3 regions of the Kribbella sp. NPDC051587 genome follow, and region 1 is predicted to be linked to each of the others. Evidence: riboswitches for the same ligand, from Rfam matches in the RefSeq annotation. Region 1 holds a riboswitch; each other region holds the start of a gene.

Region 1 (10,420 bases):
CGCACCGCGACGTCAAGACCGGTCAAGGTGGGTCCACCTTCGTCAAGGGCGATCCAGGCGGGGTCGCGGACGATGGTGAAGCGGGGATGCGCTGTCGCCGTACCTGCGTTGTAGGCGGCGTCCAGCAGGCGATAGACCTCCAGGCCGCGGCGGAGCTCGGTCGGGGTCGACTCACGACGGGAGTTCGTGATGCGCAGACCCAGCGACAGCTTCAGCATCACCGGCAGGTCTGGGTGGTAGAGCGTGCGCATGCTCGACGTCGGGTACCACTGTGCGCCGTGCGGGCCGAGTTCTTTCACCCGGCCTTCCTCGAGCAGTTTGGCGACCCGCGGCCGTTGCCGCAGGGCTGCCGCCTGCCACGGGTGAGCCGGGATCAGTACCCGGCCCGCCGACGGAGTGATACCGGCCAGCGCGCCCATCAGCTGCACAGCGTCCAGTCCCTGCAGCGAGGGCGCGCCGGCCACCTGGTCCGAGGACACCAGTTCGGTGTCGGCCTCGAACCAGTGCACCGCGAAACGGCCACCGAGCTCGGGCGAGTACCTCGCCAGCTCGGCGCCGCTCAATCCGTCCCGGCTCTTGGGTGCCGGGTGGTTCAGTTGACCGAACAGCAACGCCTGCTCGATCTCCAGGAAGCGGCCGGGGCCACGGTCGGCCTCACCCGCGTCGACGAAGTACGCGACGTTGCGGACCGACTCCGCCGTCCGGGCGACCAGGTCGTCGACCTCCGCCGGGTCGGCGTCGGTCGACAGCAGCCGGACCAAGGCCTCCGGGGTCGGCGGGGCACCGTCCACCAGGACCTCGGTGAACTGGTGCCACCCGCTCCGCGAGGCGTGCTCGACCCGCGCCGTGACCGTCGAACCGCCGACGGTCAGCCGCATCACTCCGGCCGTCACCGGCACCGCAGCCTCACGCGTGTAGCAACGCAGAATCGCGTTCAGATGCGCCGCGACAGCCGTCTCGGTCGAAGTCACGCTCACTCTCCTGAAGTAAGGCAACACTTACTTAGGTGAGCCTAACTTCAAACCTCCTCCGTGGCCACCCGACTACACGTGGCCATCATCACTTCTCACCGTACGGCGTTCTGGTGAGGATGAAGGTGGCGAGGTTGAGGTGGTCGATGGCGGTGCCGGTGCGGACGACGCGGAGCCGCTCTCCCGCGAAGTAGCCGTCGCGTCCCTGGTAGAGATCCGGGCCGAGCGGCGTGAAGCGGCAGCTCATCGCACCCGACATCAGCAGTCCGCCGGCGCTGACGCCGATGGTGAGCGGAGTGTTGCCCCAGTACCAGTGGCCGAGCAGCTCGTCGCCGTGCTCTAGTTGCGGTTCCGGCAGCCACTCACGTGCGAGCACCGGCTCGTACCGGACCAGGGTCGTGATCAGCTCCGGCGCCAGCGACGCGACCTTGCCGTGCGTCGCGTTCCCCACCGTGACCGCGCCGATCCGCCGTATCCGATCGACGAACAGCCCGGCCAGAAAGCCCGGCATCGAGCCGGTATGCCCGAACAGCAGATAGGGGTCGTCGGCAATCAACCGCAACCCCAGCCCGTACGACGCTGTCAGCGCCTCGCGTGGATCCGCGGCCGTCGGTGCGGACATCTCGTCGACGGTGTCGCGGCTGAGCACCTCAGGGACCGGGTCGATCCAGAAGTTCGCGTAGCGCGCCAGGTCCTCGATGGTGCTCCACAACTGACCGGCCGGAGCCATCGCGCCGGAGTCGTAGGCCGGCTCCTCGATCAGCTGACCGCTGAACGGATGGACCGAGTACCCCTGGGCAGCGGCACCGAACGGGAAGTACGACGTACGCCGCATCTCCAGCGGATCGAGGATGCGCTCCTGGACGACGTCGAGCCAGGACTCACCACGCAGCCGCGCCACGAGCTCACCCAGCAACGCGTAGCCGAGGTTGGAGTAGTGGTGCCGTCGATCGGCCGGACCGGTCGCGTGCGACTCGTCCATGCTCGCGGCCAGCTCGTCGAACGAGACGCCCGGGTTGCGCTCCCACCAAGGGCCCTCGGGCTCGGCGTTCATCCCACCGCTGTGGGCGAGCAGGTGCCGCACCGTCCGGTCGCCGAACGCGATCCCGGGCAGATGCTTGCCGACGGCATCGTTCAGCGACAGCAGCCCCTCGTCGCGGCACTGCAGGACCAGGATCGCGGTCAGCGTCTTGGTGATCGACCCGATCCGGTACTGCACGTTCGACCCCGGCGCGAGCCCGGACGCGTTGGCGAACCGGCCACGCGCGCCCGTCCACACCAGCTCTCCGTCACGCACGACGCCGGCGGTCACCGACGGCAGTCTGGTCTCACTCTGGGCAGCTGCGATTGCGGCCAGCAGGGCGGCGTCGGTGTCGGCACGTACGTCGGTCACCCGCACGAGTATGCCTCGTGCGGGGTGAACAACGTGCCGATTACTCGAACGCCTCCGGGGAGGGGCAGGAGCAGATCAGGTTACGGTCGCCGTACGCGCCGTCGATGCGTCGGACCGGCGGCCAGTACTTCGAGGCGCGGTCGACCGACTGCGGGAAGGCGGCCTCTTCACGGGTGTAGGCGTGCTCCCACTTGTCGTTGATCACCGAGGCTGCCGTGTGCGGGGCGTTGACGAGCGGGTTGTCGTCGGCCGGCCACTCCCCTGCCGCGACCCGGTCGATCTCGTGCTTGATCGCGATCATCGCGTCACAAAAACGGTCGAGTTCTCCTAGATCTTCCGACTCCGTCGGCTCGACCATCAGCGTGCCCGCGACCGGGAACGACATCGTGGGCGCGTGGAAACCGTAGTCGACCAGGCGCTTGGCGACGTCGTCGACGCTGATGCCGGTCTCCTTGGTCATCGGCCGCAGGTCCAGGATGCACTCGTGGGCGACCAGGCCGTTCTCGCCGGTGTAGAGGACCGGGAAGGCGTTCTCGAGCCGCTTGGCCACGTAGTTCGCGGTCAGCACCGCGTTCTTCGTGGCGGCGGTCAGGCCCTCGCCACCCATCATCCGGATGTAGGCCCACGAGATCGCCAGGACACCGGCGGAGCCGAAGGGAGCGGCGCTGATCGGGCCGACGCCGGACTCGGGGCCGGCCTGGTCGAGCAGCGGGTGGTTCGGCAGGTACGGCGCGAGGTGCGCGGCGACCGCGACCGGGCCGACGCCCGGACCGCCACCACCGTGCGGGATGCAGAAGGTCTTGTGCAGGTTCAGGTGACTGACGTCGCCGCCGAACTGACCCGGCTTCGCGAGCCCGAGCAACGCGTTCAGGTTCGCACCGTCGACGTACACCTGGCCGCCGTGGTCGTGCACGATCTGGCAGACCTCGGTCACGCTCTCCTCGTACACCCCGTGGGTGGACGGGTAGGTGATCATGATCGCGGCCAGCTTGTCGGCGTGCTCGGTGGTCTTGGCGCGCAGGTCGTCCAGGTCGATCGTGCCGTCATCGTTGCCCTTGACAACGACAACCTTCATCCCGGCCATCACCGCCGACGCAGCGTTGGTTCCGTGCGCACTGGAAGGGATCAGGCAGACGTTGCGGTCCTCGTTGCCCTGGGCCCGGTGGTAGCCGCGGATCGCGAGCAGCCCGGCGAGCTCACCCTGCGAGCCGGCGTTCGGCTGGATGGACACCTTCGCGTACCCGGTGACCTCGGCCAGCCAGCGCTCCAGCTGACCGATCAGCTTCACGTAGCCGGCGGCGTCTTCGATCGGCGCCAGCGGGTGCATGTCCGCGAACTCCGGCCAGGTGACCGCTTCCATCTCGGTGGTCGCGTTCAGCTTCATCGTGCACGAGCCGAGCGGGATCATGCCGCGGTCGAGCGCGTAGTCCTTGTCGGACAGCTTGCGCAGGTAGCGCAGCATCGACGTCTCGGACCGGTGCGTGTTGAAGACCGGGTGCGTCAGGTACTCCGAGCTCCGCGGTACGGCGACCTCGGGCGCGGCCAGCGTGTCGTCGTACTGGACGCCGAAGGACTGGCAGACCCGGGTCAGCGCGGCGGCGTCGGTCTTCTCGTCGCAGGAGATGCCGACGTGGTCGGCGTCGACCTGGCGCAGCCAGATGCCGTTCTGACGAGCAGCGTCGACAACGTCCGCGGCCGCACCGGGAACGCGGGCCAGCACCGTGTCGAAGAAGTCGCCGTGGACAACCTCGACGCCGCCGGCGCGCAGCGACGCGGCCAGCTTGCCCGCGTAGTCGTGCACGCGGCCGGCGATCGCCTTCAGCCCATCCGGTCCGTGGTACACGGCGTACATGGAGGCGACGACGGCCAGCAGGACCTGCGCCGTACAGATGTTGGAGGTCGCCTTCTCGCGACGGATGTGCTGCTCACGGGTCTGCAACGCGAGCCGGTATGCCGGAGCGCCGTCCGCGTCGACCGAGACGCCGACGAGCCGGCCGGGCAGCGACCGCTCGAGACCGGCGCGGACCGAGATGAAGCCGGCGTGCGGACCGCCGTAGAAGAGCGGGACGCCGAAGCGCTGCGAGGAGCCGATGACGATGTCGGCCCCGGCCTCACCCGGCGCCTCGAGCAGCGTCAACGCGAGCAGGTCGGAGGCGACCGCGACCAGCGTCTCGCGCTCGTGCGCGGCGGCGATCAGCGGCTTCAGGTCGCGGACGGCACCGCCCGAGCCCGGGTACTGCACCAGGAAGCCGAAGAAGTCGCCCTCGGGCAGACCGTCGGTGGTGTCGGCGACGACCACCTCGATGTCGAGCGCCTCGGCGCGGGTCTGCACCACGGCGATCGTCTGCGCGAAGGTGTCCGCGTCGACCAGGAAGCGGTTCGACTTGCTCTTGCGGTTGGAGCGGTGCGCGAGCGTCATCGCCTCGGCGGCCGCGGTGCCCTCGTCGAGCAGCGACGCGTTCGCGGTCGGCAGCCCGGTCAGGTCGGAGACCACGGTCTGGAAGTTCAGCAGCGCCTCGAGCCGCCCCTGGGAGATCTCCGGCTGGTACGGCGTGTAGGCCGTGTACCAGGCCGGGTTCTCGACCAGCCGGCGGACGATCACCGACGGGGTGAAGGTGCCGTAGTAGCCCTGGCCGATCATCGAGGTGGCGACGTTGTTGCGGGCCGCGAGCTGGCGCAGCTCGGTCAGCGCGTCGACCTCGGAGGCCGGCTCCGGCAGCCGCAGCGGCTCGGTGGACCGGATCGAGGCCGGTACGGCGGCATCCGCGAGCGCGTCGACATCGGCGTACCCGAGGAGTTCGACCATCCGCGCGACCTCGTCCGGGCGGGGCCCGATGTGCCGGTCGGCGAAGATTGCTGAAATTTCCGTCATCAAAGAGGCTCCGTTGCTTGCAGTAGCTTCCGGGGGCCTCCCCCTCTGTCACGCACGAGTGCACGCTTCAGAGTCGCCTGACGCACCCGGTCCATGGGCCTGAGAGGTTCCGGGGAGGAATTGCCCCTTCGGCGCCCGGTTTGCACGGGTCTCTCCCGAGTGCGGTGAACAGCTAGCTGAAAGAGTACCTCAGCCCGTCATGCGGGCCCGGCGGCGGGCAGCGAGCTCGTCGCTCGCGTGGTTCTCGTCGTCGCCTTCGCCGTGACCGTCGGCACGCTCGGTCGGCAGCTCGGACAGCGAGCCCTCGACCTCCCGCCAGACGCCACCGAGCGCGATGCCGAAGACGCCCTGGCCACCGGCCAGCAGGTCGATGACCTCGTCCGGCGAGGTGCACATGTAGACCGACGCGCCGTCACTCATCAGCGTGATCTGGGTCAGGTCGTCGATGCCGCGCTTGCTCAGGTGGGCGATCGCGGTCCGGATCTGCTGCAGCGAGATGCCGGCGTCCAGGAGACGCTTGATCACCTTCAGCAACAGCACGTCACGGAAACCGTACAACCGCTGCGTGCCCGAGCCGGTCGCCGGACGCACCGACGGCGAGACCAGGCCGGTGCGGGCCCAGTAGTCCAGCTGACGGTAGGTGATCCCGGCCGCGGCACAGGCCGTCGGCCCACGGAACCCGACATCCTCCGGCATCGGCCGCAGGTCGTCGTCGAACAGCAAGCCCTGGACGCCGGCCGCGGCGGCCGCCTCGGCGCGTGCTTCGGACGTCGACTGCGCCGTCAGATCCGTGTCGCCGGTGCGTGTCACGCCTGAGCCTCCCTGGATACCTACTGGAACGAGTCACCTGCGTGGAGTAGCAGCACCCCACAACTCCTTCACGGTAAGCCGCCGACCAGAGAGGGTCAACGACAACCGCTCCGAGCCGAATGCGTGTCGCGGCTCCCGCACGAATCGTTACCTTCCCGGTCTTGCCTGGTTCAGGCGTGCCGGAGGGGTCTCAGCTCTTGTCGAAGTCTTCCGGGGTGATCTGGTCGAGGAACTCGCGGAAGCGCTCGACCTCCTCCTCTTCCTGGACCTCGTCGACGGCTCCGGACTCGCTCTCCGGCACCGGGATCCCGGCCTCGGCGAGGATCTCGTCGGCGCAGAAGACCGGCGTACCGGTCCGGAGCGCGATCGCGATCGAGTCCGACGGGCGGGCCGAGATCTCGGTCTTGTCGTCGAAGACCAGGATCGCCTCGAAGACGCCGTCGGTCAGGTTCACGATCCGGACCTGACTCAGCGTGTGCCCGAGCACCCGGATCGTCTCCGCGAACAGGTCGTGGGTCAGCGGCCGCGGTGGCTCCATCCCCTGCTGGGCGAACGCGATCGCACTCGCCTCGGCCGCCCCGATCCAGATCGGCAGGTACCGCTCGCCGCCGACCTCCTTGAGCAGCACGATGGGCTGACTCGAGGGCATCTCGACCCGGACTCCGACTACGTCGACTTCGCGCACGCCTCAACCCTACTCCGCGCCGGTCAGCGCGGCAGCCGGGATCTCACCAGTGCCGTGTGCAACCGCACAGTCAGCGCCGCCAGTTCCTGCGTCTGATCGGTACGGCGGGGTCCGGTCACCTGCTCGATCAGCCCTACCTCGCGGTCGGCCGCGGTCCGGAACGGCCGCAGGTGCCGCGGCTCGATCCCGTACGTCGCGAGCTCGGCCGCCACCTGCGCGACCACGATCGCGTCGCCGCCGTAATGCTTGCCCTCGGCCACGATCAGGCCGTGGCTCTCCAGTTCGGCGAGCAACGCCGTACTGACTCCGGCCGCCGCGCAGAGCTCCGCCCTGGTCAGCCGCAGGTCGGTGCCGGTGGCACCGAAGTCGTCGGCGGCCGGCCCGGCGGCCGGCGTACTGGGAGCGATCGGCGGTCCACCCGCGGCCGGGCGCAGTCCGCGGTCGAGGGCACCGAGATGCTCCTTGATGACCTTCAGCGGCAGGTACTGGTCGCGTTGTGCGGTCAGCACGTAGCGCAGCCGCTCGACATCGCCCGCGCTGAACTTGCGGTAGCCCGACGCGGTACGCGCCGGTGTCACCAGCCCCTCGGCCTCGAGGAAACGGATCTTGGAGATGGTGACATCGGTGAACTCGGCCTGCAGCAGTTGCAGGACCTCGCCGATCGACAGCTCAGGCTTGGCCACTGGCGTAGTAGACGAGCCGGTACTTGCCGATCTGGACCTCGTCGCCGTTGCTCAGCTGGACCTCGTCGATCCGGTCCCGGTTCACGTAGGTGCCGTTCAGGCTGCCGACGTCGCGGACCTTCACGCCGTACGCGTCGCGGCGGAACTCGGCGTGCCGGCGGGAGACCGTCACGTCGTCGAGGAAGATGTCGCTGTCCGGGTGCCGCCCGGCGGTGACCACGTCGACGTCGAGCAGGAACCGGCTGCCCGCGTTCGGGCCGCGCTGCACGATCAGCAGCGCCGACCCGGCCGGCAGTGCACCGACCGCGGCCTGGTCGTCGGCCGACAGCGGCTCGCCCTGGTCGAAGCGCTCGGTCTCCGGCTCGGCGCTGATCGGCGTCAGCATCGCGGTGTCCGTCACACCAGGCGTCGGCGTCGCGGCGGCCGGCCGGTCCGCCCCAGGGAGCATCGCTCCGCACTGCGAGCAGAAGCGGCTGCCCTCGGAGTTCTCGTGCCCGCACTGGTTGCAGAACGGCATGCTGTGATCCTCCCGATCGCCGTTAGGCGACGTTGTGTCGTAGACCCCGTGGAACAAGTGTGTACCCAGCCTCAACCCTCTACCAGCGGTTGAGGTCCGGTAAACCTAGCAGGCAGTACCCAGGACGTGCCTAGCTCGGGTCGAGCTGGCCCTGGTAGGTCTCGGCGTCCATCAGCGCCTCGACCTCGGCGATGTCGTCCACCTCGATGTCGAGCAGCCAGCCCTCGCCGTACGGGTCGGTGTTGACCAGGTCGGGCTGGTCGGCCAGCGCCTCGTTCACCGCGCGGACGGTGCCGTTCACCGGGGCGAACAGATCGCTCACGCTCTTGGTCGACTCGAGCTCGCCGCAGGCGTCACCGGCGCGCACCGCGCTGCCGACCTCGGGCAGCTGGACGTACACGATGTCGCCCAGCGCGTCCTGCGCGAAGTCGGTGATGCCGATCCGCACGGGAGCGTCTTCTCCGGCCTTCACCCATTCGTGCTCGGCCGTGTACTTCAGGTCTTCGGGGTACACCGTCGTTCCTCTTTCTCGAAGGAATTACTTGGTCGGGCTGGGCGCCGGGCGAGCGTAGCGATGCTCCTCCTGCGCGTGCAAGGCGGTGATGGAGACGCTGGATTCCTCCTGCACGTCCGCCGTACCGCCGATCTGGGGACCGGTCACCTCACTGACCAGACCACCAGGAAAGTTGGACGCCTCGGCCAGGCTGTGCGAGTCGCCGATCGCCTCGATCACGTACGGCGAGTTCACCTTGGTGCCGTCGATCTGGATACCGGGGGCGTCGTCGACGAAGTCCGTGCTGGCCACGACCCGCGCCGTACCGTTGATCTGGATCGCCTCGGCGCCGGCGTCGCGCAGCTCCTCGATCGCGTCGAGCAGGTTGCTCGAGGTCATCTTGCCCTGCGGATCGTTCAGCGTGATCCGGATCCCGGGGCCCCGGGCGGGCAGCGTGCCGGCCAGGATGCCGAGCGTCCGGATCTGGGCGTCGGCCTGCTCCTGCGCGGTCTTGGCCTTGTTGGCGCTGGACGAGAGCGTGTTCTTGCGCTCCTCCAGCTCGGCGATCTCGCTCTCCAGCCGCCGGGTGTTCTGGCCGAGGCCGTCGAGGATCGCGATCAGGTCCTCACGGCGCGCGTTCTGGTAGCCGTCGTCAGCCCGGTTCACCCGGACCTGGACGACCGCGGTCGCGGCGACCAGGGCGAGGACCACGGCCACGATCGCCTGGCCGCGGGACGGCTTGAAGCCGGCCTTCAGCCGCCGGAGCGCGAGGTTCGGGGTGCGCGGCTTCTTCGCGGACGGCATCGGCGTCGGTTCCACCGGGTGCGCCTGCTCGGGCTTGGGCTCCGGCCGTGGCTCTGGTCGCGGTTCCGGCCGTGGCTCGGGCTTGGTGACCGGTGGGTCGAAGCGCGGTGGCTTGGCGTGCTCCGACTTCGGGCGGCGCGCGGGATCGTCCGGCGTACCGGCCTTCTTCTCCTCGGCGGGCTGCGCGGCCTTAGGGGCCTCGGCAGGCTTAGGGGCCTCGGCAGGCTTGGGGGCGTCGGCGGGCTTCGGGGGGTCGGCGGGTTTGCCGTCGGCGCTCCACCAGCTGGCGACGACCGTCGGCTGGTCGTCCGCGGCGGTCTTGTCGGGCTCCGGGGTGTCCGGCTTGTCGTCGCTCATGTCAGGCCCGGAAGATGTGCCGGCGGATGGCCGCCATGTTGGTGAAGATCCGGATGCCCAGGACGACGACCACGCCGGTGGACAGCTGCGAGCCGACGCCGAGCTGGTCGCCCAGGTAGACGATCAGCGCCGCGATCAGCACGTTGGACACGAACGACACGACGAACACCTTGTCGTCGAAGATCCCGTCCAGGAACGCCCGCAGGGCGCCGAACACCGCGTCCAGCGCGGCGACCACCGCGATCGGCAGGTAGGGCTGCGCCCACTCCGGTACGTCGGGCGCCAGCAGCAGCCCGAGCACCACACCGATGACCAGTCCCAGTACGGCGATCATTTCCCGATCACCTTCGCGTATCGCAGCGCGATGGTCGCGTCCGCCGGCACCAGCAAGGAATCCTCCGTCGTGATCGTCTTCCGGACATCGAAGTTGCTGACCAGGTACTGCACCCACTGGCCCCCTGAGCTCTGTGCGAACCGGGCCTCGAGCGTCCCGGTGTCGCCGATCGCCAGCACCGTGTACGGCGGCGTCAGCGACACGTAGTCGACAGTGATCGCACTGCCCGCACTACGGATCGCGGTCATCGCGGTGAGCCGGTGACCGTTCACCGAAACCGCCTCCGCGCCGGCCGTCCACAGCCCGTTGACGAGCTGCTGGAGGTCGACGTCGAGCAGCCGGCCCTCCTTGTCCGCGTCCTTGGCGTCGTCGACGACGACCTTGAGTCCCGGGCCGGTGACCGCGACCGCCCCGGTCTGCAGCTCGAGATCGTCGAGCTGCTGCTGGAGCGCCGTACCGTCGCTGTCGCTGCCCAGTCCCTCGGCCTGCAGCCGACGGACC
Region 2 (10,420 bases), on a different contig from region 1:
AAACCGCTGCGGGGTGGGCCGAAGCGCAGGACCTCGCCGGCGCGCACCACAGTCGGTGCGTTCAGCGGTACGCCGGTACACGGGGCGCCGGTGATCGCGATCGTGAGGTCGGCGTCGGCGTGCAGGACCAGGCCGCCGAAGGTGATCTCGAGGGCGGCCGCGCCGGGATGGTTTCCAACCAACCGGTTGGACAGCGCGTACGACGTGGGGTCACACGCGCCCGAGGTAGGAACACCCAGCGCGCCCTGACCGATCCGGCCCCCGTCCTGAATCGTTGCCAACGGCCCCGTTTCCAGCACCGTGATCATGAACCACCCACGGAGACGAAGCGGACCCGGCGACCGGGATGGAACAAGGCGGCGGGATCACGTTGCTGGTCGAAGATCTTCAGCTCGGTCCGCCCGATCAGCTGCCAGCCCCCGGGCGACTCTCGCGGGTAGACCCCGCTGAACTCACCGGCCAGGCCGACCGCGCCGACCGGGACCTTGGTGCGGGGCGACGAACGACGCGGGATGTTCCAGTCCGACGTACCGGTCAGGTAGCCGAAGCCGGGAGCGAACCCGCAGAACGCCACGGTCCACTCCTCGCCGGTATGGCGTTCGATGACCTCGGCGGGGCTGCAGTCGAGCAACTCGGCGACATCGCGCAGGTCCTCGCCGTCGTACCGGACCGGGACCTCCAGCAGATCGCCCGCGCTCCGAGCCGTGGTCAAGGGCTGCACGCCCAGCAGATGGCGGTGCAGGGCGTCGAGGCCGCCAAGAGTCGTCACGAGCACGGTGCGAGCCGCCGGGACGATGTCGACCGCATCGACCGGCCGATCGGCGAGCAGCGCGGTGTAGTAGCCGAGCACCTCGTCGAGGTCGTCGAGCTCGACCAGCAACGCGGAGTCGCCCGCGGGCAGGATCCGCATCAGCGGCCGAACGGGCTCAGCGTGACGCCGGCATCCTCCAGCGCGGTGCGCACCCGGCGAGCGATGTCGACCGCGCCCGGGGTGTCACCGTGCACGCAGATCGAGGCCGCCTCCACGGTCAGCTCGTCACCCGCGCTGTCAGTGATCGGGCGGCCGGTGGCCATCGCCGTACAGCGGGCAGCGATCTCGTCGGCGTCATGCAGCACCGAGCCGGCCTCGCGGCGGGAAACCAGCGTGCCTTCCGGTGTATAGGCGCGATCGGCGAAGGCTTCGTGGATCACCGTGAGGCCTGCCTCGGCGGCAAGTCGCAGCCAGGCTGAGCCGGGGAGGCCGAGCACCGGGAGGGTGCGGTCGTAGTCCGCGACAGCGCCGACCACGGCCGCGGCCTGCGCCTCGTGGTGGCCGATCGTGTTGTAGAGCGCGCCGTGCGGCTTCACGTAGCGGACGCGGTCCCCGGCGATCCGGGCGAACGCGTCCAGGGCGCCGAGTTGGTAGACGATCTCGTCGCGCAGTGCGTCCGGTTCGATGTCGACGAAGCGGCGGCCGAACCCGGCCTTGTCGGCATACCCGACGTGGGCGCCGATGGCGACGCCGCGCTCGACCGCCTGGCCGGTCACCCGGCGCATGATCGACGGGTCGCCGGCGTGGAAGCCGCAGGCGATGTTGGCGCTCGTGACGACGTCGAGCAGCGCGCTGTCGTCACCCATCGGCCAGGAGCCGAAGCCCTCGCCCAGGTCTGCGTTGAGGTCCATCCTTGTCCTCCTCGGCCGGTAGAACGAGATTAGAGATTGTTCAACAATCCTGCAAGAGGATGGTTCTACTTTCCCTGATCACCTGTGGTGAGCGATGATGCGGCCATGAGTAGCGGTGAGGCAGACGGCAACCGGCAGGCGTGGTTGCGGACGGTCGCCGCGGATGTCGCGCGGCTCGACCGCAGCAGCTCCGCCGAGCGTGCCGCCGACATCCTGCGGCGCAGTATCACCGAGGGCGCCCTCCCGCCCGGTGCCCAGTTGTCCGAGGTCGAACTGACCGAGGTCCTGGAGGTCAGCCGGAACACGCTGCGCGAGGCGTTCCGGCTGCTGACCCACGAGGGCCTGCTGATCTACAAATTGCACCGCGGAGTCTTCGTCCCGGAGCTCGACGAGGCGGACGTGGTCGACCTCTATCGCCTGCGCCGGGTGCTCGAGGTGGACGTCGTCCGCGGCCTCGCCGAGCGTGACCCCGAGCTGCCCGCAGCTCGGCTCGAGCCGCTGCAGGACGACGTCGAGGCGGCCGAGGCTGCGGCCTTGGCGGACCGCTGGCCGGCCGTCGGTACGGCGAACATGCGCTTCCACCAGCATCTGATCGGGCTGGCCGACAGCGCCCGGATGGACGCGATGACCGGTCGTCTGCTCGCGGAGCTGCGGCTCCTCTTCCACGTGATCGCGACGCCGCGCGAGCTGCACGAGCCCTATATCGCCCGGAACCGCGCGCTTTTCGAGCTCCTCGAAGCCCGCCGGTACGACGACGCCGCGGTCGCGCTGAATCAGTACCTGATCGAGTCGGAAATCGCCATCCTCGAAGCCTTCCGCACCCGCTGATCCATAAGGGGTTGCGCCTGCCCGGCACGACCTGAGTTGATGGATCCATGACCGACGAGCGGACCGACCAGACGCCCAAGTCCTACCGCCCTATCGACGCCAAGGGTTTCCGCGAGTCGATCGCGCGGGGCTGGGGCGCGGTGGACCGGTCCGTCAGCGTGCCGGACGGGCTGGCCGAGGCCGCTGCCGCGCATCGGCGCAAGCTCGCCGCAGCGCTGCCGGGTCGGCGGATCGCGATCGGGGCCGGTCATGCGCCGGTGCGGTCGAACGACACCGACTATGACTTCCGCGCCGACAGCGACTTCGTGTGGCTGACCGGTTGCCAGGCTGAGGGCGCCGTGCTGGTGCTGTCGGCCGACGGTGACGCGACCCTGTATCTGCGGGAGGCGGCCGGGCCGGAGGAGGCCGACTTCTTCGCGAACGCCCGCGACGGCGAGCTGTGGATCGGCCCGGTACCGGGTCTGAAGGACTGGTCGGAGGCATTGCAGATCGCGTGCCGCCCGATCGAGGAGCTGCCGTCCGCGGTGCGTGGTGCGGTTCCGTTCATGCTGTCGATCCCGGGCGTCGACCCGATGCTCGACGCGCTCGTGCGGACCGCGCCGTACGACGGCAACGAGCTGCGGCAGACGATTGCCGAGCTGCGCCGGATCAAGGACGACTGGGAGCTCGACCAGCTGCGCGAGGCCGTCGCGGCCAGCGTGCTCGCGTTCGAGGATGTGGCACGCGAACTGCCCGAGGCGATCCGCGGTGGTGGTGAGCGTTGGCTGCAAGGCACCTTCGACCGCCGCGCGCGGACGGCCGGTAACGGCGTCGGCTACGCGTCGATCGTTGCTGCGGGCAAGCATGCGCCGGTGCTGCACTGGGTTCGCAACGACGGTGCGGTGAACGAGGGTGACGTCATCCTGCTCGACGCCGGCGTCGAGACCCGCACCCTCTACACGGCCGACGTGACCCGGACGTTCCCGGCCACCGGCGAGTACACCGCGGCGCAGCGGCAGGTTCACGACCTGGTGCACAAGGCGCAGCTCGCGGCACTTGGTGCGGTGAAGGCAGGAGCGCCGTACCGGGCCTTCCAGCATGAGGCGATGGTCGTCCTCGCCGAGGGTTTGCGCGACTGGGGCCTGCTCGATGCATCGGTCGACGAGCTGCTCGGGCCGGACGGCCAGCAGCACCGCCGCTTCATCGTCTGCGGGACCGGCCACTACATCGGCCTCGACGTCCACGACTGCGACGCGGCTCGCCCGGAGACGTACTTCGCCGGCGACATCGAGGCCGGGATGGCGCTCGCGGTCGAGCCCGGGCTCTACTTCCACCCGAACGACGAGACCGTGCCGCCCGAACTGCGCGGGATCGGGATCCGGATCGAGGACAACGTCGTCGTGCACTCCGACCGGCTCGAGATCCTCACCGAGGCCCTCCCGATCGACACCGACGGCCTCGAAAAATGGACCCGGAAGCACCTCAACAGACAGTAGTCATCCGGTCACCGAAAATTACCGGTCACCTGCAGTAACAAATCCCGGCGGCGACACGATGTAGTCGTCGGGGAGGGTCGAACTCGGCCCGGCGCGTGACAGTGGGGGGCCGCGGTCACGCGCCGGCCGGATTCGGATCCCGGATCAGGGGAGATCCACGGGGGAGTAGCCATGCATCTACGAGTGAGAGTCGTCCACTACGGCCAGGCGCACTGGTACGCCGACATCGACGACGCGGACGATCCGCAGCCCGACGACCCGTTCTGGTACGTCGACCACTGCCGCACGCACGCCCAAGCCCTGGAACGGGCCTGTGCCGAGCTGATCGCCCTCTCGAACCGAGCCCGCCGCGGCGACCACCTCCACCGCGTCCTCGAGATCACCGGCGTAGCAGTCTGATCACCCCGTCGGCTGGACCGCGGCGCACCTCGTACCGCGTCTTGGTACTGCCAGGTCGATGAGGTAGTTGTCGACCGTCGAGGTCATGCAGTTGCCTTTGTTATAGCTGCCGTGACCCCAGCCTTCGTAGGTGAGCAGTACGCCGTTGCGGCCGAGTTGGCGTTGCACGCTCTGGGCCATCGTGTACGCCGTTGCCGGGTCGTGGATGGCATTTGCCAGCAAGACTGGGGTCTTGAGGTTGTAGACGTCCAGGCGGTGCTGAGGATTGTTGGCGTTGGGGGCGCCTAGACAGAGCGAGATCGCCATGAACTGACCCGGGTACGGCATGTCCGGGTTGTTGCGGGCCAGGCGGTCCAGGAGCGCTTTGTAGTCGCGGTAGGTGCTGACCTTCAGGTTCCAGTCCTGGCAGAACGGGACGAGGGTGTTGGCGACGAGCTCACCGGTGGGCGGCGGCTGGGTGGGGATGACGCCCGACTTCAGGATGGTCGCCAAGGCGTTCCACTGCGGGCCGTAGAGCTGGCGGAAGACCACGAAGGATGCGTTGAACGGGTTGGCTGCTTGGGTTCTGAGCTCTTTCCAGCGGGCGCGGACGTCCTGGCCGTGCAGGGCGCAGGTCGTCGTTCGGTCGCACCAGTTCACGAACTCGTCGAACGAGTCCTGAACCGACGCGGCCTGCGGGTCGAGGAACTGGCGGGGTGTCGCGAGGCTGTGGTCGAGGACGCTCTCCAGGACCATCGCGCGCAGGTGCTGCGGGTAGGTCTCGGCGTACTGCGCTCCGAGCGGTGTGCCGTAAGAGCTGCCGTGGAAGGTGATGCGGGATTCGCCGAGGGTACGGCGGATGGCGTCGACGTCACGCACGGTCTGCCAGGTGTCGACGTGGTCGTAGAGCGGTCCTGTGTGGGCGCGGCAGTCGGCGGCGAGGCGGCGGTTGTAGTCGATCAGTGCGTCGAAGCCGGCCTGGTCGGGGACGAGCGGCGACGGCATCGCGGCGTACAGGCCGGTGGTGCACTTGACCGGGTTGCTGCGTGCGATCCCGCGCGGGTCGAAGCTGACGATGTCGAAGCGATCCTGCAGGTCCGGGCTGAAGCGGTCGATCCCCGTCTTGATCCGGTCGACGCCGGAGTCACCCGGGCCGCCCGGTCCGAAGACGAGTGCGCCGACGCGGTCCTTCTTCGCCGTACGGCGGGCGATCGCGAGGCCGAAGGTTGGTCCGTCCGGGTACCGCCAGTCGACGGGGAGTCGCAGGGTCGCGCACTCCGAGCCTTTGACGACGAGCGGATCTTCCTTGCCTTCGACCTTGCAGTCGGACCAGTGGACAGCGGCCGACGCCGGCAGGACGGCCAGGCTTGAAGCGGTGACGGTGAGGACCACACCCCACGTGAGCGATCTGAATCTCATCTGATCGATCCTTCGGCAACCGCTTGCTCCCTCACATCGGGGACAGACCCTCAGACCACCCCGGTCGGGGCTTGGGGGACTTGTTAGGGTCGGGCGCGATGACACACTCACGGTGGTTCCGGACGGTGGCGATCGCCGAGGCGATCTCGTGGACCGGTCTGTTGATCGGCATGCTGTTCAAGTACGTGCTGTCCGACAACGAGGCGGGCGTGAAGCTGTTCGGCCCGATCCACGGCGGCATCTTCGTCGTGTACGTCGTCACCGTGCTGGTCGTGCGGAAGCCGTTGCGCTGGTCGTGGCCGGTGACGCTGGCCGCGCTGGCCGCCAGTGTTCCGCCGCTGTTCACCTGGTTCTTCGAGATCTGGGCTAGAGGTCGCGAGCGGCAGTCTCACGCCTACTGCGCAGCACTCGGCACGGCACCTCACCGCACTTGAGCGAAGGACAAGATGCTCCGCATCGTGCCCTCCCCTCAAGCACGCCGAGCTACCGCACCGAGCACTTGCTCGCTACGGCGTGAGACCACCGCTCCCGACCTAGCGCACCGGCCGGATTGACGCCGCCCGCGAAGCCGCCGTACCGTCCTCGACGGAAGCTAATTCAACAGCCGCATGAACCCGTGCGGGAGAGACCCAGGCTGCACGTGACCTGGGCGCCGTAGGAGCAACTCTCCCCAAGAATCTCTCAGGCACCTTCACCGTACGGGCGAGGCACCTCTGGAGGACAACAGTCCAACAGAGTGGGGAGGACACCACTCTCGGTCAACGACGACCGGAAGGGACCTCCAGTATGGCGATCAGCGTCTTCGACCTGTTCAGTATCGGGATCGGCCCGTCGAGCTCACACACCGTGGGACCGATGCGCGCGGCCCGCACGTTCGTGCTCGGCCTGCAGGAGGCCGGTCTGCTGACCGCGACCGCCCGGGTCGAGTCCCAGTTGTTCGGCTCGCTCGGTGCGACCGGGCACGGGCACGGCAGCAACAAGGCGGTGCTGCTCGGGCTCGAGGGTGAGGATCCCGAGACCGTCGCCACGCACTCCGTCGACGCGCGCGTCGAGACGATCCGCGAGCGCGGCCAGCTGTTGCTGGCCGGCGTCCACGAGATCGTGTACGACGACAACACCGATCTCGTGATGCACCGGCGGAAGGCCCTTCCGTACCACCCGAACGGGATGAGCTTCGTGGCTCGCGGTGCAGATGGCGCCGTACTGCGGGAGCGCACGTACTACTCGGTCGGCGGCGGGTTCGTGGTCGACGAGAACGCGGCGGCCGGGGACCGGATCGTGCCGGACAGCACCGTGCTGAAGTACCCGTTCCTGAGTGGTGCCGAGTTGCTCGACCGCTGCCGGGAGTCGGGGCTGTCGATCGGCGAGGTGATGCTCGCCAACGAGCAGGCCTGGCGGACCGAGGAAGAGATCCACAGCGGCCTGCTGAAGATCTGGCAGGTGATGCAGGACTGCGTGCAGGAAGGGTGCGAGACCGAGGGTGTGCTGCCCGGCGGCCTGAAGGTGCCGCGGCGCGCGCACCTGCTGCACACCAAGCTCACCCGCGATCCGTGGTCGGTCGACCCGCTGAAGGTGATGGACTGGGTCAACCTGTTCGCCCTCGCGGTCAACGAGCAGAACGCTTCCGGTGGGCGGATCGTCACCGCTCCGACGAACGGTGCCGCGGGCATCATTCCCGCCGTACTGCATTACTACCGGCGGTTTATTCCCGGCGCGACCGACGACGGGTGCGTCCGGTTCCTGCTGGTGGCGGCGGCGATCGGCGTTCTGTACAAGGAGAACGCGTCGATCTCCGGGGCCGAGGTCGGCTGTCAGGGCGAGGTCGGTTCGGCGTGCTCGATGGCTGCGGCCGGTCTGTGCGAGCTGCTCGGCGGTACGCCGGAGCAGGTCGAGAACGCGGCCGAGATCGCGATGGAACACAACCTCGGTCTCACCTGTGACCCGGTCGGCGGGCTGGTGCAGATCCCCTGTATCGAGCGGAACGCGATGGCCGCGGTGAAGGCGATCAACGCGGCCCGGATGGCGATGCACGGCGACGGCGTACACGTGGTGACGCTCGACAAGGTGATCAAGACGATGCGCGAGACCGGCGCGGACATGAAGATCAAGTACAAGGAAACGTCCCGTGGCGGCCTGGCCGTCAACGTGATCGAATGCTGACGTGCATGCGCCGCTCACCGACACTGTGCTGATGACCTTCGACGGCACTGTCGTCGAGTTCTTCGGGTACACCGACGTCCACCGCTACCACGTCTGGCAGCAACCGACCTTCGAGTTCACCCAAGGTCGGATGCCCCGGCTGATCGTCCGGCTCGCAAGCGGTGGCAAGCACTCGCTGCTCTACGACCGCGACCGCCTGGAAGGACTTCAGGCGGTCGCCGCCGAGGTCGCCCGCGTCGTGGCCGAGGCATGAGCTGGTTCGCCTACTGGTAGGTCGTTCCGGGTGGGCTCGCCGTACTGGGCGATCTGCTGTCCTTCGCCAGCCTGACCCGACCACCTAACGTCCGAAGAACCGGAGACGGGCCCTCCGATCCTTCGGACGTTGCGGATGCCAGCCCCGATGCAACCGGCGCCGTCCTCCACCAGTAGCCATCTGATGGGTCCACCCATGAGATCGCGCGGCGCTGGGGGGCTTAGAGGGACTACCTGCAGTCGTTCGTGTCGGGTCAGGGGTGGGTGGTTTCGAGGATGGTTCGGGCTACTTGGGTGGGAGCGTCGTTCATGGGGACGTGGCCGGCGTTGAGGAGGGGGATCATGCGGGCGCGGGGGAGTTGGAGGTGGGCGCGGGCGGCTTGGACCGGGAGGAGGACGCGGTCGTGGGTGCCCCAGGCGATGGTGACGGGGACGTTGGGGACGTCGCCTTCGAAGGTGGCGCCGGCGCGGGCGTGGGCGGCGACGCGGTCGAAGCCGGTGCAGTCGCGGAGGGCGCGGGATTCGGCGACGACGGCGTCGGGGTCGCGCAGGGCCGGGCGGTGGTAGATGGTGCCGGTGAGGACGCGGCGGCCGGCGGGGGTGCGGGAGAGGCGCTGGACGGTGGGATCCGGCGTACGGCGGGCGACGCGGCGGAGGTTGGTGAGCAGGCCGATGGCCCAGCGGTTCTCGCGCGGCGACCAGAAGCCGGCCGGGGCGAGTGCGGTGACCGAGCGAACCAGGTCGAGTTGGCCCATGCGGAGGGAGACCAGGCCGCCGAGGGAGTTGCCGGCGATGTGCGGGCGGTCGACGTCGAGGGCTTTGCAGAGGGCGTCGACGGTGTAGGCGAGGCTGTCAAGTTCGTCCGGGACACCTAGTGGGATGTCGGGGGAATCGCCGAAGCCGGGGAAGTCGAGCGCGATCACGTCGTGGTGCTCGGCGAGTTCGTCGAGGACCGGGGTGAAGGCCTGCCAGTGGTGACCGATGCCGTGCAGAAGCACCAGCGGGTCGCCCGAACCCTTGCGGTAGTAGGCGACCTCGACGCCCGGGACGCCGGCCACGGTGAGGCTTGCGGTTGCACTCATGACCTCATCGTGAACCTACTGGCGCGTCCTGTCATCGTGACATGGTCGATGTCACATAGCTTAATAAGCTTCGACTTCGCTGGTAGCGGCGTTGCCGGTCACGGTGGGTTCCAGGTTGATCTTCCAGGACTTGTCCGGCCCGAACGCCTGGTCGAACTTCTGGAACGAGCACCCGCTCCCGAACTGGCGCCGCTCCGAACTCCACTCCGCGCCGCTCTTGTAGTACAGGTGGTACGCCCCGCCGATCCGAGTGATCGCCGCCGCCTTGCCGGCCCGGATGTATGTCATCACGTGCGGATCCCGCGGCGGCTTCCCGTCGGTGACGACCGAGATCGCGACGTCCTTCGACGTACCGTTCATGATCGACAACCGCCCGATCCCGGCTTCGCCATGACGCACGAGCGTCTCGCCGTTCGCGGGCCGCTCCGGCTTAGGAGCCGGGCCCGGGTTCGGCAACGTGCTCCCGAAGTTCAGCTTGAGCTTCGTCAGCGCCACCAACGCCGGCGTGAGGTCGGTGCGCAGCCGCCGCTGAACCTTCTGCGAGGTGTACGCACTACCACCGCAGCGCGCATCGAGCTCGGCCTGCTCCGAGTCGGACAGCTTGTACGCTGCCACTCCGATCCGGTCCTGCAACAGCTGATGTACGGCGGACAGTCGCCCCTCGACCGTCAACGCGGCCAATCGCCCGGAGGCGCCGTTCAGCGCCTTCGACAGCTCGCCCATCGCCTGGGCCAACCCCTCGGCCGTCTGCGCCCGCGAGAGTGTCCGAAGGCTTACCGCCAGCGACTTCTCGGCCTTGGTCAGCTCACTTTGGTACGCCGCCTGTCCCAGCGGTCCGCGTGGTGTCACGGGCGCGGCAGCCGCCGTACCTCCGCTCGGCGTCGGCGGTGCCGCACCGTCGACCGGAGTCGCCGAACACCCCACGAGCACGCACAGCAGTGCCCCAACTACCGCAACCTGCCTCATCCACCCCGCCCCAGTATCCCCAGCCCCGCGCCCTCCTCAAGGCTACGGGTCAACCCAACTCGGGACGACCCGGCGCAACGTTAAGAATCACGCGGCGACGGGCGGACGAACGGGAAAGCGAGTGTGGAGCGGATGTTCTGGCCGGTCAGCATCATCATCACCCGGTCGACGCCGATACCGAGTCCACCGGTCGGTGGC
Region 3 (10,420 bases), on a different contig from region 1:
GAGCAGGCCGCCCAACTGCTGATCGACCGAGCGGTGTTCCGCAGCAGGATGGATCTCGGCGCCCGCGAGGACCTCGATCGGGCTCAGCAACTGCTCCCGGACCGGCCGTCGTACGCCCTGGGCCTGCTGCACTACGGGCTGTCGGTCGACGCGGCCACGGCACGGCTGGAACCGGCCGCCCGGCGGCACGCGGAGATCCTCCTCGGCATCGCCGAAGCGCTGGACGACGACCGGCTGCGCGGACGCGCCTTCGCCGCGCTCGGCTTCACCGAGGTCGTTGCCTGGAACACCGCCGCGGCGCAGGCCGCGTCCAGGCGGGCGCGGGAGATCGCACTCCGGATCGGTGACGACTACACCCTGGTGGCGAACGCCTTGTGGGAGATCTCGACGCTGGCCTGGGCCGGACGCTACGAGGAGCTCGTCGAGGCCGTACCGGTCGCACTGCGCGAGGTCGAACTGCTCGGGATGCTCAACTGGCGCGGTCCCCTGCTGCGCGTCAATCTCGCCGACGCCTACCTGGTCCTCGGGCGCTGGGACGAGGCCCTGACCGTGATCGAGGAGGTGCTCGCCGCCGAACCCGAGCCGCTCTACCACATCGGGACCCGTGGCATGCTCGCCACGATCCGCGCCTACCGCGGCCAGTTCGACCAGGCGGCCGCCGTACTGCACTCGCCCGCCGAAGTCGCCACGGGCTCCCCTGTACTCCGCAACTACATCCTCGGCTACCTCACCAGAGTATGGTGTGACCTCGCTGCTGCCAAGCAGGATCCGGAGTCGGCCGGTGCGACGGTCGAGATCTACCTGCAGCACTGCGCGGATCCGGCCAACCTGACCGACGAGGACGGCCTGGTCGGCATCGCGATGCTCCAGCGCGCCCGGCTGGCCGCCGCACCCCGCAACCGGGAGATCGCCGCCGACGTCGCCCGGATCCGCACGGTCCTCGGCGAGCTGGTCGCCCAATTGCCGCCGGGCACGGTCCGGCTCGAGGCTTACCGATGCATGATCCTGACCGCGCTCGGCCCCGGCCGGATGAGCGATTGGGACGAAGCCGCCGACAACTGGCGCCGGCTGGGGCATCTGACCGGCCTGATCGACTGCCTGATCCCGGCCGCCGAGGCCGCCTTGGCCGCGAGCAACCGGGCAGGCGCGCGGCGCCGGCTCGAGGAGGCTCGCGAGATCGCCATCCGGTTCGGCAGCAGCGTCTACCTCGACCGGATCGCCGCCCTCGGCCAACGCGCCCGGCTCGAACCGCCGAGCACCACGCCCGAGGACGACAGCGGGCTGACTCCCCGCGAGTACGACGTCCTGCGGCTGCTCGCGCGTGGTCTGCCGAACCGGCAGATCGCCGCCGAGCTGTACATCTCACCGGCGACCGTCGGGGTGCACGTCGGCCGGATCCTGACCAAACTGAACGCGACCACCCGCACCGAGGCGACCGCGGTCGCGCACGCCCGGGGTCTGCTCACCGACGTAGACTCCGGCCAATGAACGGACTGCAGCGGCTGATCGCCAAGTTGGGCACCACCAAGGCGTTCGCCGGAGTGGGCCAGGCTTTGACCCGCGTCGACGAGCGGCTGCTCCGCCGGACCAACGGCCGGTTCGGCGTCGGCTCGTCGATCGGCCTGCGCACCCTGCTGCTCACCTCGACCGGTCGCCGCAGCGGCCAGCCCCGCCAGGTCCCACTCCTGTACGTCGAACGCGACGGCGCCTTCATCGTGATCGGCTCCAACTGGGGCGGCGAGAACCACCCGGCCTGGTCGGCCAACCTGATCGACCAGCCCCAGGCCACCGCCACCGTCCGCGGCCGCACCCTCCCGGTCCACGCCCGCCTCCTCACCGGAGACGAGCGCCAGACCACGTGGGACGCGGTAGCGGCGTACTGGCCGGCCTACAACACCTACGCCACCCGCGCCGCCAACCGCGAGATCCGCGTCTTCCGCCTGGAAGTCAGCCCAGCTTGAGCGTGGTCGCCACCGTCTTGCCGTCGCGATAGGTGACCCGCACCGGGACCGGGTTCGGGCCTTCGAACTCCCAACCGGGCACCCAGAACGCGAAGTAGCCGTTCCTGACGGTCGCCTTCACGACGCCACGGGTCGGGCTGGTGTAGGTCAGCCCGACGATGTCGGAGCCGGCCCACCCGACCCCAGAGGTCACCCAGCCCGCCTCCTTGCCCCCGGTCGCGCCCAGGTCCAGGACCAAGAGCTCCCGCGGACCGACCGCCGGACGATGGGGTCCGGCGACGCTGCCGAAGCCACTGTGTTTGTCGTAGTCGACGAGGTTCGTCATGCAGAACCCCTCGAACGTGCCCGGGTCCTTGAGGATCACGATCGCCCACTTGCCTCGTCGCTCGGCCATGGCGACCTTGGCACCGGCGCTTGGCCCGAGGCTCTGGAGCGACTGCCGACACTCGGCAGCCGCTGATGCAGATTCCTGGGGCGACAACCCGACGGGTGCTGTGGTCCAGCCGGCATAAGCGTCGCCGCCCGACAGCGGTCCGCTCTCGTGCGGGACGAGCACAGTCACGGCCCCGATCGCCACCGCCGCCGTTGCGACCACAGCTCGCACCAGCATCCGATGGCGGGGACGGACGTCGTACGACGGGTCGGTGGCGAGGATGCGCTCGAGGGTGGCCTGCGCGCGCGGGCTGTGCGGATCGGGATCGCGGGTTGCCGGGTCGAGGGATTTCAGGGCGGCGAACTCGTCGAGGGGCTTCATGTCGGCTGCCTTTCGGTCACGCGGGTAGGGGTCGGACGGTGACCGAGCTCGCCGCGCAGGGCATTGCGCGCCCGGGACAGCCGCAGCCGGTAGGCGACGCTCGTGATGCCGAGCACCGCCGCCGCCTCGCGACCCGGGAGGTCGTCGATCACCGCCAGAGCAAGCGCCTCCTGATGAACGGCGGACAGCCGCTCCCACGCGCGCGCCAGATCGACCTGCCGCGCCACGAGTTCACTGTCGTCCGGCAACGACGTACTGGCCACTTCGGCCAGCCGCACCGCGACCGCCCGCTGCCGCCGAGCGCCCCGATGGCTGTTCAGAATCGTGTTCCGCACGATCCCGAACAACCACGCCCGCGCGTCCGCCAACTGTTCCGGAGCGTCGTCCAACCGCCGCCAAGCGGTCAGGAACGCCTCCGCGACCGTGTCCTCGGCCTGCACCTGCGGCAACCGCCGCTGTGCGAACCGCACCAGATCCGCATACGTGGCCTCGTACAAGGCCACGAACCGTTCTTCGCGCTGCTTGCTCATGCCTCTACCTGTCCAGCAGCTCCGACGATGTGTCTCAAGCGGGCATCGATGATGCGCTCTGCCTGGGCCGACGTGACCGCGTCGGTCAGGACCAGTGTGGACAGGCCGACCGCGGTGGCGAGCAACTCGTGGCCGTCGGCCAACTCACCGCCGAGCAGCAAGGCGAACAGACCGGCAAGGTCTGAATAGCCTTGCGTGACCTGTGCACCGAGCTCGGGACTGGTCAGTGCGTAGGTCTCGAAGGCTTGCTGGATGCGGACCAGACGGCGGTCCTCCTCGGTGCGCGGAATCAGCACGAGGAGGACCGCACGCAGGACGTCGTCTCCGCCTGCGCGCTCCTGGACGCGTCGCGCGCCGAGCTCGTTGATCGCGGCGAAGGCCGCACCCAGCAACTCGTCCTTGGTCGAGAAGTAGTGCTGCACGCGACCGAGCGATACCCCGGCGCGATCGGCGACCCGGCGGACGGTCACCTGGTCGACCCCGCTGGTGTCGACCAGGTCGAGCACCGCCTCGACGATCGCTGTCCGACGCTCGTCGTACGCGGCTCCCTGCCCTCTCATGAGCAGAACAATACGCTAGTATTGGTTAGATGAGAATCCTCGCCGCCCTGATCTCTGCCCTGCTGACCGTGCCAGTGCTGCCCGCTGCGGATCCACTGGTCGTGCGGACCGACCAGGGCGTGGTCCGTGGTGTCGCTCGTGGAGATCACCACGAGTTCAACGGGATCCCGTTCGCCGCGCCGCCGGTCGGACCGCTCCGCTGGCGCTCACCAACGCCCGCCGCGCGATGGACCGGCGTACGGGATGCTTCGGATCTCGGTCCGCGCTGCGCGCAGGCGAAGTCGGACACAGCGGAGGACTGTCTCTACCTGAACGTCACCACGCCGACCTCCGGTGGGCCACGCAAGCCGGTCATGGTCTGGCTGCATGGTGGCGGCTTCGTCGAGGGTTCGGGCGGTGAGTACGACCCGCAGCGGCTGGCAGCCGGCGGCGACGTGATCGTGGTGACGGCCAACTACCGCCTCGGCATCTTCGGCAATTTCGCCTATCCCGGGCTCGAAGGCTCCGGGACCTTCGGGCTCGAGGACCAGCAGGCCGCGCTCCGCTGGGTGCAGCGCAACGCCACCGCCTTCGGTGGCGACTCCGGCAACGTCACCCTTTTCGGCCAGTCGGCCGGCGGTCAAAGCATCTGCGCCCACCTGGCCTCACCGACGGCCGTCGGCCTGTTTCACCGCGCGATCATCCAGAGCTCCCTTTGTACGTCGCCGATCCCGGCCAACGCGCTCGCGCCAGGGCTACCGACCGTCTCCCCGTGGGAAGCGCCCGGCAGCGTCGCCGCTCGCGGCCAGGCCGTCGCCACCGCCCTCGGCTGCTCGTCGGTCGATTGCCTGCGCCGCGACAAGACGGTCGCCGATCTGATGCCGGTCTTCGGCACCTTCTCCGGGCTCTCCTACGGCAGCCGCACGCTGCCCGAGAATCCGGTCGAGGTTCTGGCCGCGGGCCGCGCGATCGACGTACCGATGCTGTCCGGCACCACTCGGGACGAGATGACGTACCTGCAGGGCATGATCGATCTCGCCACGCGGCCACTCACGAGTGCGCAGTACCGGGCGTATCTGAAGGATGCGTTCGGTACCGACGCCGATCGAGTGGCCGCCCGCTACCCACTCCGCAAAGGTGTGCCACCCAGCCGGACCTGGGCGTCCGTGACGACCGACAGCGCCTTCGCATGCCCGACCCTGGCTCGCAATCAGGCCTTCGCCCGGCGCTCCGCGACCTACGCCTACGAGTTCGCCGACCGCACCGCGCCGCCGACGCTGCCGCCCGTCACCTACCCGTACGGCGCCTATCACTCGGCCGATGCGCTGTATCTCTTCGTGATGCGCGACGGCATCCCCAGCCCGGCGCTCACCCAAGTCCAGCAACGTCTGGCCGACACGATGATCGGCTACTGGTCGGCCTTCGCCCGGACCGGCGACCCGAACACACCGGGACTACCCCGCTGGCCGCGATTCCGCGCGGGCCAGTCGATCGTCCAGTCCCTTGGACCCACCATCCGCCGTACCGACCTGAGCGCTGCCCATCACTGCGGATGGTGGAGCACGATCAAGTTCTAGCGCGGCGGGTACGGCGCGTCCTGGAGGCCGAGGTTCTTCCAGACGAAGCGCGGGATCCAGGCGAGGAAGTCGCGCAGGATCAGGGAGTTGCGGGCGATGGTCTGGTGGTCGTGGCGGCCGGGCTCGAACCAGGCCCAGTTGCCGACGACCTGGAACGGGGCCGGCTGGGTGGCCATCAGGAACTCCATCTGGCGCGGGTGGATGACGTCGTACGCGAACTTCTGGTCGCGGGCGTGGATGGCGAACCGCTTGTTGAAGGCTTCGCTCTCGAAGCTGATGCCGGCGCCGAGGCCGCGCCGGCTGACCTGGATCCAGGGCATGTGCACCGGCAGCTCGAAGCCAAGGATCGGCTCGCTGTGGTTCTCGGTGACGGTGCGGGTGGTGGTGCGGCCCTCGGAGTCGGTGGAGGTCTCGGTGCGCGTGGTCTTCCAGTGGTGGGTAAAGGCGACGAACGGCGGGCCGTCGCCGTCGCGGCCGCGGATCACGTCGCTGGTGCTGTGGTCGTGGCCGCCGCGGGTTGTCGGCGTGCTCTGCAGCAGGCTGTCGTCCTGGCCGATCCAGTACCAGTCCGGGTGCTGGTAGAAGCCCAGGCGGGCCTCGCGCTCGGGCTGGATCCAGTGGTCGAGCGGTGTGGCGTCGATCGCGGCGGCGATGGCGGCCAGCTGCTCCAGCCAGGGCGCGAGCAGCTCGGAGTCCTTGTGCGGCGGGTCCTGGATGACCAGCTGGTCGCCGTCGATGCTGAGGTTCACACCCGGCTGGCTCCCGGCCAGCGCGAGCAAGGCGGTGCAGAGCTGGCCGCTCAGCACCTCGTTGGCGAACGCCGGGTCCTGTACGCCGACCGTCCAGCCCGAGCCGAGTTGCGCCGGAACCGGCACCATGGTCGCGGAGACACCGGCCCGGGGCCCCGTCTGACCGCCGGTGATCCACAGTTCGGGCAGGCGGCGCGACAGCGTCACCATGCCGACCCAACCCTTCCAGTACTCGCTGCCGTACTCGATCACCTGGAACGGCCGTCCAGTGCTGGTCAGACCGGTGATCTGATCGTCCGGCGAGCGCTTGAACCCCAGCCCGAACGGCGGGTTGTTCAGCCGCGCGACGGTCGCGAACGACGGGCTGCCGACGAAGGTCCAACCGCGGTCGCGCAGCGACTTCAGGTACCGCTGCCGCCGGACGAACCAGACGACGACCGCCAGCAAGCCGATCAGCGACAGCCCGATCACCACCAGGGGCAAGGTCGACAGTCCGCTCATCGTGTCCCTCTCTGTCACGCGATCCGCCGGTCCGCGGCGCTCACCTGGGACGAGCCAACCACATGGACGGTTCCGGAACGGCTGCTAGAGTCGGCCGCCTAACTGCATATCGCGCCGTTCGAATCGGGGCGGGAGAGTCCGGGTGCGGCACAGCCCGGCGCCGAAGGAGCAAATCTCCCCAGAATCTCTCAGGCCCACTGACCGTTCCGATGAGGCGAACTCTGGAAAGACAGGTCCGGTTGGACCTGCACCCACGGTGCAAACCGCCCGATCCGGCGGCGAAGCTCTCAGGTACCGATGACAGAGCGGGGAGGTCACCCAGCAGTGGCACCGCCTGGTGCCTGACCGAGGGAGCCTCCCAACTTATGGCAGAGTCGCGCGCGACTGCTTTGCACGCAGAGCATCAACAGCTCGGTGCCTCGTTTACTGACTTCGCCGGCTGGACGATGCCGGTGCGGTACACCTCCGACATCGCCGAGCACACAGCCGTCCGAACCACCGCGGGTCTGTTCGACCTGTCCCACATGGGCGAACTCGAGCTGATCGGCGCCACGGCCGCGCAGGCGCTCGACCACAGCCTGGTCGGACAGCCGTCGAAGATCGCGCCCGGCCGCGCGCGGTACTCGATGCTGTGCACCGAGGACGGCGGCATCATCGACGACCTCGTCGTCTACCGGCTCGCCGACGACCACTTCCTGATCGTCGCGAACGCCGGCAACACGGCGGTCGTCCATGCCGAACTGACGCAACGGATGGCCGGGTTTTCGGTTGAGGTTCGCGACGCGACGGAGTGCTGGGCGCTGATCGCCGTCCAGGGGCCGGTCTCCGCGGAGATCCTGGCCGAGCTGACCGAGGCCGATCTGCCCGCGCTCAAGTACTACGCGATCACCGAAGCGAAGCTTGCCGGGAGCAACATCCTGCTTGCCCGCACCGGGTACACCGGTGAAGACGGTTTCGAGATCTACTGCCGCCCGGACGAGGCCGCGCGGATCTGGGCCGACCTGCTCCGGACGGGAACGCCGTACGGGCTCAAGCCTGCTGGGCTGGCCTGCCGGGACACGCTTCGGCTCGAGGCCGGAATGCCGCTCTACGGCAATGAACTCAGCCGCGACCTCACGCCGTTCGAGGCCGGGCTCGGCCGAGTCGTTGCCTTCAGCAAAGAAGCTGACTTCGTCGGCCGCGAGGCACTCGCCCGCCGCCGCGACGAGGGCGCCCGGCGGGTGCTCGTCGGCCTCACCTCAGCCGGCCGGCGGTCACCGCGCAGCGGGTACGCCGTACTGGATCCGGCGACCGGCCGGGAGATCGGCACGGTCACGAGTGGCGCGCCGTCGCCGACGCTCGGGCACCCGATCGCGATGGCGTACGTCGACGCGAGCTACCAGGAAGCGGGAACCCCGCTGCAGGTCGACATCCGCGGTACGCACGACGACGTGACCGTCGTACCCCTCCCCTTCTACCGCCGCCAGGAGTCCTGATGTCCGTCCCCACCGAACTGCACTACACCGCGGACCACGAATGGGTCGCTCTCGACGGCGACGTCGCCACGGTCGGCATCACCGCCTTCGCCGGCGAGGCGCTAGGAGATGTCGTGTACGTCGACCTGCCGGCTGTCGGCACCGCGATCACCACCGGCGACGCGTGCGGTGAGATCGAGTCGACGAAGTCGGTCAGCGACCTGTTCGCGCCGGTCGACGGCGAGGTCGTCGAGCTCAACGAAGCCGTCGTCGTCGATCCCGGCCTGCTGAACACCGACCCGTACCAGGCCGGCTGGCTGGTTCGGATCAAGGTCACCGGACCCACGAATCTGCTGGACGCCGGTGCCTACCAGGCACTGATCGGAGGCGAGTGAGATGAGCACCCTCAACCAGTCCCTGGCCGAGTTCGACCCGGAGATCCACGCGGCGGTGACGGCCGAACTCGGCCGTCAGCGCGACACCCTCGAACTCATCGCCAGCGAGAACTTCGCCCCGATCGCGGTGATGGAGGCGCAGGGTTCCGTCCTCACCAACAAGTACGCCGAGGGCTACCCCGGCCGCCGGTACTACGGCGGCTGCGAGCACGTCGATGTCGTCGAGCAACTGGCCATCGACCGGGTCAAGGCGCTGTTCGGTGCCGACTTCGCCAACGTCCAGCCGCATTCCGGTGCCCAGGCGAACGCGGCCACCATGTTCGCGCTACTCAACCCCGGTGACACGATCCTCGGCCTCGACCTCGCGCACGGCGGTCACCTCACCCACGGGATGCGGCTCAACTACAGCGGCAAGCTGTACGACGTCGTCGCGTATCACGTCCGAGACACCGACTTCGTGGTCGACATGGCCGAGGTCGAGCGGCTCGCGCTGGAGCACCGGCCGAAGCTGATCGTGGCGGGCTGGTCGGCGTACCCGCTGCAGCTCGACTTCGCGGAGTTCCGGCGGATCGCCGATCTGGTCGGCGCCTACCTGATGGTCGACATGGCGCACTTCGCCGGCCTGGTCGCAGCCGGGCTGCACCCGAACCCGGTCCCGCACGCCGACGTCGTCACCACCACGACCCACAAGACCCTCGGCGGCCCGCGGGGCGGCGTCATCCTCACCAACCGCGCGGACCTGGCGAAGAAGTTCAACTCGGCCGTCTTCCCGGGTCAGCAGGGCGGTCCGCTGGAGCACGTGATCGCGGGCAAGGCGGTCGCGTTCAAGCTGGCGGCCACGGAAGAGTTCCGCGACCGGCAGCGCCGTACACTCGAGGGCGCCCAGGCGATCGCGACCCGGTTACTGGCCGACGACGTCCGCGCTGCGGGGATCTCGGTGCTGACCGGCGGAACGCAGGTGCACCTCGTCCTGGTCGACCTGCGGAACTCCGAGCTGGACGGGCAGCAGGCCGAGGACCGGCTGCACTCGGTCGGCCTGACAGTGAACCGGAACGTGGTGCCGTTCGACCCGCGGCCGCCGATGGTCTCCTCCGGACTCCGGATCGGTACGCCGGCCCTGGCGGCTCGTGGTTTCGGGCCGGCCGAGTTCGCGGAGGTCGCGGACATCATCGCCGCCGCGCTCGTCGATCCGGCCGACCTCGACGCGCTGCGCGAGCGGGTCGGCCTGCTCACCCAGAAGTTCCCGCTGTACCCGGAGCTCTGACTCCCTTACCAGCAACGAAATTGCCACTAGTGGCAATTTCGGCTCCGCTTCGGGGCTTCATGCAACGGTCTGGTCCCGGCCAAGCGTTATGGCCTACATAAGGGTCCTGACCGGAAGTTCCGAAGCCGGGCCCGGGGGTATCGACACTCTCTTCATCGACCTCCCCCGGACCAGTCTGTGCTTATACCGGTCTAGACCTGTATTTGCCATGGGCGGGTTCGGAGGAGGCTGGGGTGGCGCAACACAAGCAACTGCACCGCAAGGTCCGCAACACGGTCGCGTTGGTCGCGGTCTGTGTGCTGGTCTGCGGGATCGCGTTCGCCGGGGCGGTCGTCCTGCTGGGCGAGGACAAGCGCCTCGCCGCGAGCGGAGCGCCATCGTCGTCTCCGCTGCGGCAGGCGCCGACGGCCGTGCTCGCGCCAGGGGCGAAGACGCCCGCGAAGCCGGTCGCGAGCGGCTACGCGTGCCCGGGCTACAGCGGTCTGCAGAAGTCCGTGCCGCTGCCGATGATGCTCAGCGACACCTTTGCCTGGGGCAACAACGCGGCGTACAAGGTGGGGAACGGTTCCGGCGACATCAAGTGGGAGTCGGACCCTTACAACGACCCGAGCTGGCATCTGTGGCTGCACTCACTGCGCTGGCTCGGCAACGGAATCGACGCGACCCGCGCCGGCAATGCCAAGGCCAGGAACCACA

What was found. Region 1 has a riboswitch for glycine ahead of gcvP (aminomethyl-transferring glycine dehydrogenase). Riboswitches for the same ligand answer to the same signal wherever they lie in the genome.
Region 2: another riboswitch for glycine. It lies ahead of ACIA49_RS08050 (L-serine ammonia-lyase); the one in region 1 lies ahead of gcvP (aminomethyl-transferring glycine dehydrogenase).
Region 3: another riboswitch for glycine. It lies ahead of gcvT (glycine cleavage system aminomethyltransferase GcvT); the one in region 1 lies ahead of gcvP (aminomethyl-transferring glycine dehydrogenase).

Annotation. Positions count from the first base shown of each region.
Region 1 is NZ_JBITDE010000011.1:44,910-55,329, forward strand. Features, by position in the region: gene ACIA49_RS31165 (IucA/IucC family protein) at 1-971, opposite strand, end outside; gene ACIA49_RS31170 (serine hydrolase domain-containing protein) at 1,060-2,364, opposite strand; gene gcvP (aminomethyl-transferring glycine dehydrogenase) at 2,405-5,236, opposite strand; glycine riboswitch at 5,314-5,404, opposite strand; gene ACIA49_RS31180 (MerR family transcriptional regulator) at 5,426-6,046, opposite strand; gene ACIA49_RS31185 (bifunctional nuclease family protein) at 6,237-6,731, opposite strand; gene ACIA49_RS31190 (MerR family transcriptional regulator) at 6,755-7,414, opposite strand; gene ACIA49_RS31195 (FHA domain-containing protein) at 7,401-7,931, opposite strand; gene gcvH (glycine cleavage system protein GcvH) at 8,062-8,445, opposite strand; gene ACIA49_RS31205 (DUF881 domain-containing protein) at 8,470-9,585, opposite strand; gene ACIA49_RS31210 (small basic family protein) at 9,587-9,919, opposite strand; gene ACIA49_RS31215 (DUF881 domain-containing protein) at 9,916-10,420, opposite strand, start outside.
Region 2 is NZ_JBITDE010000002.1:364,405-374,824, forward strand. Features, by position in the region: gene ACIA49_RS08010 (biotin-dependent carboxyltransferase family protein) at 1-308, opposite strand, end outside; gene ACIA49_RS08015 (allophanate hydrolase subunit 1) at 305-910, opposite strand; gene ACIA49_RS08020 (LamB/YcsF family protein) at 910-1,662, opposite strand; gene ACIA49_RS08025 (GntR family transcriptional regulator) at 1,768-2,490, shown strand; gene ACIA49_RS08030 (aminopeptidase P family protein) at 2,538-3,965, shown strand; gene ACIA49_RS08035 (hypothetical protein) at 4,137-4,364, shown strand; gene ACIA49_RS08040 (alpha/beta fold hydrolase) at 4,365-5,762, opposite strand; gene ACIA49_RS08045 (DUF3817 domain-containing protein) at 5,861-6,196, shown strand; glycine riboswitch at 6,372-6,469, shown strand; gene ACIA49_RS08050 (L-serine ammonia-lyase) at 6,549-7,922, shown strand; gene ACIA49_RS08055 (hypothetical protein) at 7,924-8,175, shown strand; gene ACIA49_RS08060 (alpha/beta fold hydrolase) at 8,429-9,256, opposite strand; gene ACIA49_RS08065 (hypothetical protein) at 9,317-10,222, opposite strand; gene lysX (bifunctional lysylphosphatidylglycerol synthetase/lysine--tRNA ligase LysX) at 10,303-10,420, opposite strand, start outside.
Region 3 is NZ_JBITDE010000007.1:414,434-424,853, reverse strand. Features, by position in the region: gene ACIA49_RS26100 (ATP-binding protein) at 1-1,488, shown strand, start outside; gene ACIA49_RS26095 (nitroreductase family deazaflavin-dependent oxidoreductase) at 1,485-1,961, shown strand; gene ACIA49_RS26090 (hypothetical protein) at 1,948-2,715, opposite strand; gene ACIA49_RS26085 (RNA polymerase sigma factor) at 2,712-3,245, opposite strand; gene ACIA49_RS26080 (TetR/AcrR family transcriptional regulator) at 3,242-3,805, opposite strand; gene ACIA49_RS26075 (carboxylesterase/lipase family protein) at 3,835-5,361, shown strand; gene ACIA49_RS26070 (hypothetical protein) at 5,358-6,611, opposite strand; glycine riboswitch at 6,731-6,825, shown strand; gene gcvT (glycine cleavage system aminomethyltransferase GcvT) at 6,977-8,086, shown strand; gene gcvH (glycine cleavage system protein GcvH) at 8,086-8,460, shown strand; gene glyA (serine hydroxymethyltransferase) at 8,462-9,724, shown strand; gene ACIA49_RS26050 (heparinase II/III family protein) at 9,958-10,420, shown strand, end outside.